3 regions of the Lysinibacillus sp. FSL K6-0232 genome follow, and region 1 is predicted to be linked to each of the others. Evidence: riboswitches for the same ligand, from Rfam matches in the RefSeq annotation. Region 1 holds a riboswitch; each other region holds the start of a gene.

Region 1 (3,286 bases):
ACATGTAATATGTGTAAGGGGACGTACACCATATGTTTCCTTTAATAATGCACCCATCGCAATATTACTAATGCGTGGAGAGGCTAGTGAGTTGTCTGCCATCATCACAACATCAGCACCAGCATTATATAATTGCTGCGCTCCCTCAATAAAGCCATCAATCTCTAAATGCCTTGGTGTATCTAGCTCTACAATTACAGAACGTTCACGCTTGACCTTTTCATAAAGAGATTCATGCTTAGCTGGTTCTGCTTCACGAACAACCTCAATTTTCACTGGCTTTGCATGCTTTTCACTAACTGGTGATAGCTCCTCTAAGTATTTCTTAGCTGCTGCAATATGTTTTGGCGTTGTACCACAGCACCCTCCAATTAAACGCACGCCTTGATCACGCAACGCTACAGCTGCTCGACCAAAATAATCAGCCTCTGATTCATAAACAACACGCCCATCCTCTAAATCAAGAAGCGAAGCATTTGGGTAAGCTGACATAAATGCCTTTTTAGGAAGCTCAACGCCTTCAAATGCTTGAATTGTATGATGCGGACCTAAACGGCAGTTTACACCAACCACATCTGCACCCAATGCCTCTAGATCATGCAATGCCTCATTTAAAGAAAGCCCATTTTGCAGCACACCTGGCTCATGCATTGACACTTGTGCAATAATCGGTAAAGCTGTTTTTGCTCGTAGCATTGTTAATGTCGCTGTTAACTCTTCAAAATCATAATACGTTTCAAGTAAAAGACCATCTGGATTCCCTGCCAGTAACACTGTTGCCTGCTCTTCGACAGCTGCTAGTATTTCCTCTAATGTTGCATCACTTTTACGAATGCCACGAATACCACCAATTGTTCCTAGCACAAATTGACCGCCATCCGCCGCTGCTCGTTTTGCAATTGTGATGGCCGCTTCATTAAATTGCTGAACACGTGACTCTAATCCATAACGAACTAATTTAATAGCATTTGCTCCATACGTATTTGTTTGAATCACATCAGCACCCGCTGCAATATATTCTCTATGAATCTTTTCAATTAATTCAGGCTTCTGTATATTCATTTCCTCATGGCAATATTCTAAGCCGTAGCCATAGAGTACCGTCCCTATTGCACCATCTGCCGTCAATACATGTGTTTTTAATCTTTCAAGTAATCCCATAAAATTGCCTCTCTTCCTTCTTAACTCTATCATTATCAACTATGCTTCAACATAATTGGAAGTTTTCGATCATCTCAAAAGAAAAAGCCCTCTTTCATAAAAAGAAGGCTTTAACGATTTGTCAATGTTGTTCCTTCTCATCTTCGACTACAAGAGTCTTCTGGATTTAGCACCTGACATAATGTTGGTTGCTGAAGCTTCATTGGGCCAGTCCCTCAGCTTCTCTTGATAAGAATTAAGTATGAATTTTTTAAATAATTAAAAGAATCATATCGTTTACAGGCGATTGAGTCAAGACTATTTCACAGAACAAAGTAATTTTTCGCTTAAAGTCTTAGAATTTAACTAATTTCTCTGCAAGCTCCTCGCCAATCTTTTTCCCATTTTGAATACAGGCACCAATGCCTACACCAAAATAAGAGCAGCCTGCAATCGCTAAATTCGGATAATTTTTATCTAGCTCCTGTTGCAGCCCTTGCAATGCCTCACGATGTGCTAAATCATATTTAGGCATTTGATCGATCCATTTTGTTACATTGACAACAGTAGGCTGCTCCTCAATCCCCAAGCTTTTGCGAATATCCTCCAAAGCAATGGCTGCCAATTCCTTATCTGTCATTAAACGTAGCTGTTCATACGCTGGATTAATGCTTTTATAAAAAAGTCGTACAAGTAATCTACTATCCTTCGATGTATGCTTCCATTTACGGCTTGTCCAAGTCGCTGCATTACATACAACATCCGAATTATGTGACACAATATAGCCTGTTCCATCTGCTGGCAATCGAGCATCTGGTATATTAAAGCCTAAATAAATCGTAATGGCTGACGCAGTTGTAAATTGATCAAAATAGTAATCTAAAGCTTTATCCTGTAAGATACTTTGTACGGCTTCATTTGGCAGCGCTAAAACAGCATAGTCCGCTACAATGCTTGCATTATTCGCTAGGGAAATTAGATAGTCACTTTCCTTTTTTTGAATACTTATCGTTTCCACGCCTTTTATAATTTCTACATCCGTTAACGTTTGCTCTAACTGGTTAATAAAGGAGGACAAGCCATTTTGGAACGATATAAATTTTTTGTTAGCTGCTTGCATAAATTGCTCACGATTTGCATCAAAGCCTTTAATAATACTGCCATAATTATCTTTATAATCAATTAGGTATGGCAAAGTAGAGGCAATTGAAAGCTGGTATAGATCGCCAGAATAAACACCAGCAAGCACAGGCGCAATTTGGTTTTGCACAAGCTCCTCTCCTAAATAATACGTTAAAAACTCTCCAATGGAGCTTTCCTTTGTAAAGCCCCTATTTGGTAATGCTAAGTCCTTTAATGCCTCTTGTTTACCTTGTTCTGAAATTAATGTACTTTGCTCAAGGGATTCGATACTCATTGGTATACCAAATGTAGAATCTGCTGGAATAGCATGAAGCTCATTGTTTGTATAAATATAGGAAATGCCTGTTTCGTTGTAAACTAATTGCTCTTCAAAATCAAGCTCCTGCACAAGCTCCATTACCCCTTTATGACGGGCTACAATGGAATCAGCACCTGTTTCCATAATAAAGCCTTGCTCATACGCTGAGTGTAATTTACCACCTAAATATGTATTTTTCTCAACAAGCACTAGTCGAACATCTAACTGTTTCTCCTTCACCTGACGTTGCAAATAATGCATTGTACATAATCCTGTAATACCGCCGCCTAATACAACAACTGTTTTCATCATTAACCGCCCCTATTTTTAGTTCTTCCTCTCTACAGTATAAACCTTTTTGCATCAAAATTAAGCTCAACCCTTTACAAAATTAGCAAAAGAGGTATGTTTCAAATGATTTTGAAACATACCTCTTTCTGTTGTGAAAGCGCAGTGCAACGCAGCAGCAGCACAAAACGATTTTCTGTGCGAAAGTGTAGCATCAGGTATAGCCTGTAAAAACTCAATTAAGAAAACTAACAATCAGTGAGTGTGTGCAAGCACCACTGATTGTTAGTTTCACTTTATTAGCCATTAATATTTCATTTAGAAAATTTTTTGATCGCCCTTTAAGTATGTAGCTTCACTCTCCGTTCGTGTACTTCTCATACATATATAGGGGATCGCTACCTTTGTTTAGTCATT
Region 2 (3,286 bases), 1.5 Mb from region 1:
CTTCATTTTTTCGTTTATAATAAAGGCAATGGAGGGATTTGATGGAGGAATTAATCGTCCAATTAAAGGAGCTAGGCTTTACCGAATATGAAGCAAAGGCTTATACAGCCCTTGTCCAGCATAGCCATGTAAATGCCTATCAGGTTAGTAAAAATTCAGGAATACCCCGTGCTAGAATTTATGATATTTTAACAAGCCTTGTTGACAAGGGGATTGTGCTTAAGGAGGAAACAGCCGAGCAAACGATATATGCTGCACTGCCTGTCGCAGTTTTTTTACAGCAAATGCAGCAGCGTTGGCAGGCTAATTTTACATCCATTGGTACAAAGTTAGCTAGGCTAGAAGCAAAAGAGCAGGAAGCGGAGCATAAAGTCGTTATGTTAAAGGGCAAGGAGGCGATTATCAACTATTGTCAATCGCTGCTCCAAAATGCTAAGCAGAAGGTGCTATTATCAATGTGGGAGGATATGTATGAGGCGTTAGATGAAGCGATTCAAGAGGCAGCACAGCGTGTGCCTATCCATGGCATTACCTTCTATGTGGAAAACCCGATTGCTACATTGGATCAGCATCGCATGACACGCTATACAAAAAAAACATCTACACCGCATTGGTTTATTATGTCAGTGGATGGACAGCAAATGATTTATGGGCATGTACCATCCAATCAGGAAATTGCCTTTATTACAACGGACCCTGTGCATATTTATTTGCTGGAGGATTATATTTGGCATGATGTGCTGGTCAATCGCTTAATCAAGCGCGATGACCAAGCATTGGAGGAATGGATTACTAAAGAGCGACAAGCCTTTTTCCTCAACTAAAGCTCTAGCATATAAGCCAAGAAAAAAAGTGAAATCCCTTATTGCAAGAGATTTCACCTTTTCTTAGTAAAATACTTTGTCTACATTGTATTTGGAGCGGAAGACATTGATGGCATATGTTTCGTAAATTTCACGTTCCATTGGGTCTTCTATTTCATATACTTCAATTTTAAAAATTTCATCACGATGATTTTTCATTGGCGATACATTGTCTTCAAAGTGCTTTTTAATACGTTGGCGAATTTTGCGAGCTTTCCCGACAAATAATAGCTCATTTTTTTCATTATAAAATAAGAAAATGCCGCCTTTTTCGCGTGTGATTTTATGGAAGTCAATAAATCCATGGTAAGGTGTAATCGGCACATCACCAGGCTTTACATCTTGCTCACGCTGACGAATGACTACATCTGGTTTTGGAAATTCAATTTTAATCAAGTTTTTCACGTTCCTCTCTATCCCTAAAGCTATATGATAACATAATTACGGTATGCTTACCATAAAATTTCATCTAGAAAAAGTGATATACACAGCCTAGTATGGGGCAATAAAATAGGGAACATACAAATGAATCACAAAATATTCTATGAATTATTGCTATTCCTACTAGTTCATGCTACAATTCGATATAGTTAAATAAATCTTATCAAGAGAAGCTGAGGGATTTGGCCCGATGACGCTTCAGCAACCTCTAACAATTTGTTAGAAAGGTGCTAATTCCAGCAAAGGTACTCCTTTGAGAGATAAGAGTGGACGTGAAAAAATCCTTCTCATTCTATCTCGTATGGAATGAGGGGGATTTTTTAATTTGAAGCAGGCTTTACTGAAAAGAGAGAGGGGAATGCAAGATGCCAATTAATATTCCGAAAAACTTACCAGCTGGAGAACATTTACGTGAGGAAAAAATCTTCGTGATGGAAGAGGACCGCGCACGAACACAGCAAATTCGTCCGTTAAGTATATTAATTTTAAATTTAATGCCTGAAAAGGAAAAAACAGAGCTACAATTATTACGTTTACTAGGGAATACGCCGCTACAGGTTAATATTACCTTTTTAAATACAGCTACACATAAATCGAAAAATGTGAGTAAATCACATTTACAGCTATTTTACACAACGTTCTCACAAATTCGCCATCGCCGTTATGATGGCATGATTATTACAGGAGCGCCAGTCGAGAAAATGGAATTTGAGGATGTAAACTATTGGCAAGAAATAAAGGACATTATGGATTGGTCCAAAACGAATGTTACATCTGTTCTTCATATTTGTTGGGGGGCACAGGCGGCACTCTATCATCATTATGGTATTGGGAAATTTGAGCTTCCTGCTAAATGCTCGGGGGTTTATTCCCATGTTATTACTGATTTAACGGTTGATTTAGTGCGTGGCTTTAGCGATTTATTTACAGCACCGCATTCACGCCATACTTCTGTATCCATTGACGAGGTACGCAATCATCCTGATTTACGCTTGTTATCCTATTCGGAGGAGGCAGGTGTCTTTATCGTCCAATCGAAGGATAATAAAAATATTATGATTACAGGTCATTTAGAGTACGATGCGACAACATTGGCGGATGAATATCATCGCGATATAGCGAAGGGGCTTGATACGGCAGTGCCTGTCAACTATTTCCCAAATGATGACCCAGCACAAGCACCGATTAATACATGGCGTGCTCATACGCATTTATTGTTTTCAAACTGGCTGAACTACTATGTTTACCAAGAAACACCGTACGAATGGGACTTTGTGGATGAAATTGAATTCCATATTTAAGCCATTTAAAAAGTCTAATTTCCACGCAGAAATTAGACTTCTTCTTTTTTTTGTAACTTCGACTTGCGTATGACAGCGACAATAAGCATTATAATAGGTAGTAAAATCATTACAATAAATGATAAAATGGGCCAAATTTCATTATTGTAGTTATTGGAATGAACAATACTTGGATGAAGAATTTGCGATAGACCAATGACTATCAGGCCCATTGGCAAAATGAGTGGTCGATGATCCTTAATGTTCAACACTTGCGCAAGCCCGACAACACTTGTATAGAAGTACATAAATGAGCGAATATAAAGGGAGATAATCCACATAACAGCTATCAATACCTCAATACGTTCTAAAAAATAACCAATGGATATTCTTTGGGCAAGTGCATAGCTAGGGAAGGTTCGAGCGGTTGTACTATCTGGCCCTAAGACAAGTATGGACAGTGTAACCATTGTTGTTAATACAATGCCACCAATTATTGTACCAATATAAAAGCCCTTCTGCACAGAATGTTGGACATTGACTGTCAGGGGATAGAGCATCAATAGCAGCACTGATGGAAAGGAAAAGATACTTAAAAAGCGCATAATACTATACAGCATGGATGTCTTCGACGCCTCCAGCACGGGCTGTATATTGTCCAATGTAATCTGTGGTGTAATACAAATCACGAAAAAAATAAAA
Region 3 (3,286 bases), 660 kb from region 1:
CAACAGATGGGTCAACAATATTATCAATGTATTGGATTGGATAAGCTACACGTGTATTTTCTGTTAATGAACCATCATCGTAGTCACAAATACGTGTTTCTGGATCAACAACTACATTTTCTAACACTGAGCCGAAACGAATGGCATTGTAGATTTCTGGTTCTTTTTCAGCAGAAAGATTGATTGTTTTCGCATAGCAACCACCTTCAATGTTGAAGACACCATTATCAGACCAGCCATGCTCATCGTCACCGATTAATTTGCGTTCTGGATCAGCAGATAATGTTGTTTTACCAGTACCAGATAGACCGAAGAATAATGCTACATCACCAGCTTCTCCAACATTCGCTGAGCAATGCATAGAAAGGATGCCTTGTTGTGGTAATAAGTAGTTCATAATACCGAAAATAGATTTTTTCATCTCACCAGCATATTCAGTACCACCAATTAAAATCACTTTCTTTTCAAGTGATACGATAATAAATGTTTCTGAAGCTGTACCATCAACGGCAGGGTCTGCTTTAAAGTTAGGAGCTGAGATAACAGTGAACTCTGCAACATGAGAAGCTAATTCTTCTTCAGTTGGACGGATAAATAATTGATGAGCGAAAAGATTGTGCCAAGCATATTCATTAATAACTTGAATACTTAATTGTGAATCTTTGTCAGCACCTGCGAAGCCTTTGAATACAAATAATTCGTCACGTTCTTTTAAATATTTTATAACTTTAATATATAAGTTATCGAACACTTCAGAAGAAATCGGTTGATTGACTTTTCCCCAGTCAATTTGATCTTTTATGCTTTCTTCTTCTACTGTATATTTATCTTTAGGTGAACGACCAGTGTATTTGCCAGTTTCTGCACGAACTGCGCCATCTACTGTTAATACTGCTTCACCACGAGCTGTAGCTTTTTCTGCTAACTGTGGTACTGAAAGTTGAACTTGAACATTTCCGCCGTTTAATAATTCCTTCAGTTCGTTTGTAATTTCTACTGAATTCATCGATTAAATACCATCCTTTTTTATAATATTCCCTTGATTCTGAGGGATTTTTTCTTAATTTCAAAAATAGTATAACACAATTACTTAAATAATCTATACTAATTAAGAAATTATTTTCGAGTTTTTATTATTTTTCAACAAACTGACAAAAAATAACGTTTTTCGAGTAGAATCCCTTCAATCCTACTACAAATGCGCTTGAAAATAGCGTCACACATATGTTACCACAACAAGCATGGGATGTTGTAGGGATGAATTTGCTTTTATTTACATCATCATCCATGTATAAAAGGTTTTACAATAATAATATTCTTGTTGTACTGTATTTTTTGAAGTGCTATTGCGTCAAAAATGTGAAACAATCGTCAAGGATTAGAAAATATTTGACAATAGTCAACCTTTTCAGTAACATGGGTTATTGAACGGATACTCTTATCCCGAGCTGGTGGAGGGTCAGGCCCTGTGAAACCCGGCAACCTGCATGAAACATTTCACGACATGCGTTGGTGCCAACCTGATGCAAGGGACATTCCCTTGAACGATAAGAGTGAAAGGTTACGAAGTCATTAGTCCTTTCCTCATGTAAAACAACGTGAGAAAAGGATTTTTTTTATTGTTAAAAATCAATGTAAAGAGCAATGTATATAGTTCTTTCCTTATTATAATGACGGATCTTTCAAAATCCTCGTGTTAAAAGCAGTAGCTGTTTTCGATAAAAACAACACAACAACGGCTTGGAGTTCGATCCTTAAGAGCGGGCTTGACATGGGTAATGAGTACCGTATTCATACACAACTACTTTTCGTAAGAGTAATAGGAGGAAAACCAAATGACAAACCGTCGACTGTTTACATCAGAAAGTGTGACAGAGGGGCATCCCGATAAAATTTGCGACCAAATCTCGGATGCTATTTTAGATGCCATTTTGACAGAAGACCCAAATGCACGTGTAGCATGTGAAACAACCGTTACAACAGGCTTAGTATTAGTAGCAGGAGAAATTACAACCTCTACGTATGTTGATATTAAAGGTATTGTTCGTGATACTGTAGCGGAAATTGGCTATACACGTGGTAAATATGGCTTTGATGCTGAAAATTTAGCGGTGCTTGTAGCAATTGGTGAACAATCACCTGATATTGCACAAGGTGTTGACCAAGCTTTAGAGGCACGTGAAGGCTCGATGACAGATGCCGATATTGAAGCAATCGGAGCAGGTGACCAAGGCTTAATGTTTGGTTATGCATGTAATGAAACACCCGAGCTAATGCCATTACCAATTAGCCTAGCTCATAAATTAGCACGCCGTTTAACAGCAGTGCGTAAATCAGGTGAGCTTGCTTATTTACGTCCTGATGGTAAAACACAAGTAACAGTAGAGTACGATGAGCATAATATACCTGTACGAGTTGATACAATTGTTATTTCAACACAGCATGATGAAGAGGTAACATTAGAGCAAATTCAAGCAGATTTAAAAGAATTTGTGATTGCACCAGTTGTACCAAGTGAATTATTAGATGCGAACACAAAATATTTCATCAACCCAACTGGTCGTTTCGTGATTGGTGGACCTAAGGGAGATGCTGGCTTAACAGGACGTAAAATCATCGTAGATACATACGGTGGCTATGCACGTCATGGTGGTGGTGCATTCTCTGGGAAAGATGCAACAAAGGTAGATCGTTCAGCAGCCTATGCAGCTCGCTATGTAGCAAAAAATATTGTAGCAGCAGGATTAGCAGAGCGTGCTGAAGTACAGCTTGCTTATGCAATTGGTGTTGCTCAGCCTGTTTCTATTGCTGTCGATACATTTGGTACAGGAAAGGTGAAGGAAAGCTATATTGTTGAATGGGTGCGTGAGCTATTTGATCTACGTCCAGCAGGTATTATTAAAATGCTTGACCTTCGTCGTCCAATTTACAAACAAACTGCAGCATATGGTCACTTTGGCCGTACAGATTTAGATGTACCATGGGAGCAAACAGACAAAGCAGATGCATTACGAGAAAAAGCACGTTTATCTTAATTTGATCAATACTTTTGAATCGAACGTGCAGCAGCAAATATAGCAGAATTCTATCATGATCAATACCTGTGCTTCCGCTTTTTAGTAGAAGTTTAAACAAAGATAAAAGCTTTCGTGCTATCAAGGATTCCTCGCACAAGCTCTTCTTGTTAAACTATTGAGCTAAAGCGATAAAGTGATTTAAATATTATAATGATATACTATGTGATAGAAAAGCTGGGATAGCTGAAAGAAGCGCAAGAAATCAATGT

What was found. A riboswitch is a leader RNA that binds a small molecule or an ion and turns the genes downstream of it on or off. The one in region 1 is predicted to bind S-adenosylmethionine.
Region 2: it holds a riboswitch for S-adenosylmethionine, as region 1 does, so the genes downstream of both, metA (homoserine O-acetyltransferase MetA) here and MHB42_RS17785 (bifunctional homocysteine S-methyltransferase/methylenetetrahydrofolate reductase) in region 1, are expected to answer to the same signal.
Region 3: it holds a riboswitch for S-adenosylmethionine, as region 1 does, so the genes downstream of both, metK (methionine adenosyltransferase) here and MHB42_RS17785 (bifunctional homocysteine S-methyltransferase/methylenetetrahydrofolate reductase) in region 1, are expected to answer to the same signal.

Annotation. Positions count from the first base shown of each region.
Region 1 covers NZ_JBBOYW010000001.1:3,623,858-3,627,143, forward strand. The annotation lists gene MHB42_RS17785 (bifunctional homocysteine S-methyltransferase/methylenetetrahydrofolate reductase) at 1-1,161, opposite strand, end outside; SAM riboswitch class I at 1,296-1,396, opposite strand; gene hemG (protoporphyrinogen oxidase) at 1,496-2,890, opposite strand; gene MHB42_RS17795 (globin-coupled sensor protein) at 3,278-3,286, opposite strand, start outside.
Region 2 covers NZ_JBBOYW010000001.1:2,105,180-2,108,465, reverse strand. The annotation lists gene MHB42_RS10295 (TrmB family transcriptional regulator) at 42-824, shown strand; gene MHB42_RS10290 (nucleotide excision repair endonuclease) at 888-1,259, opposite strand; SAM riboswitch class I at 1,462-1,571, shown strand; gene metA (homoserine O-acetyltransferase MetA) at 1,670-2,605, shown strand; gene MHB42_RS10280 (GerAB/ArcD/ProY family transporter) at 2,638-3,286, opposite strand, start outside.
Region 3 covers NZ_JBBOYW010000001.1:2,959,248-2,962,533, reverse strand. The annotation lists gene pckA (phosphoenolpyruvate carboxykinase (ATP)) at 1-1,006, opposite strand, end outside; SAM riboswitch class I at 1,436-1,554, shown strand; gene metK (methionine adenosyltransferase) at 1,836-3,035, shown strand.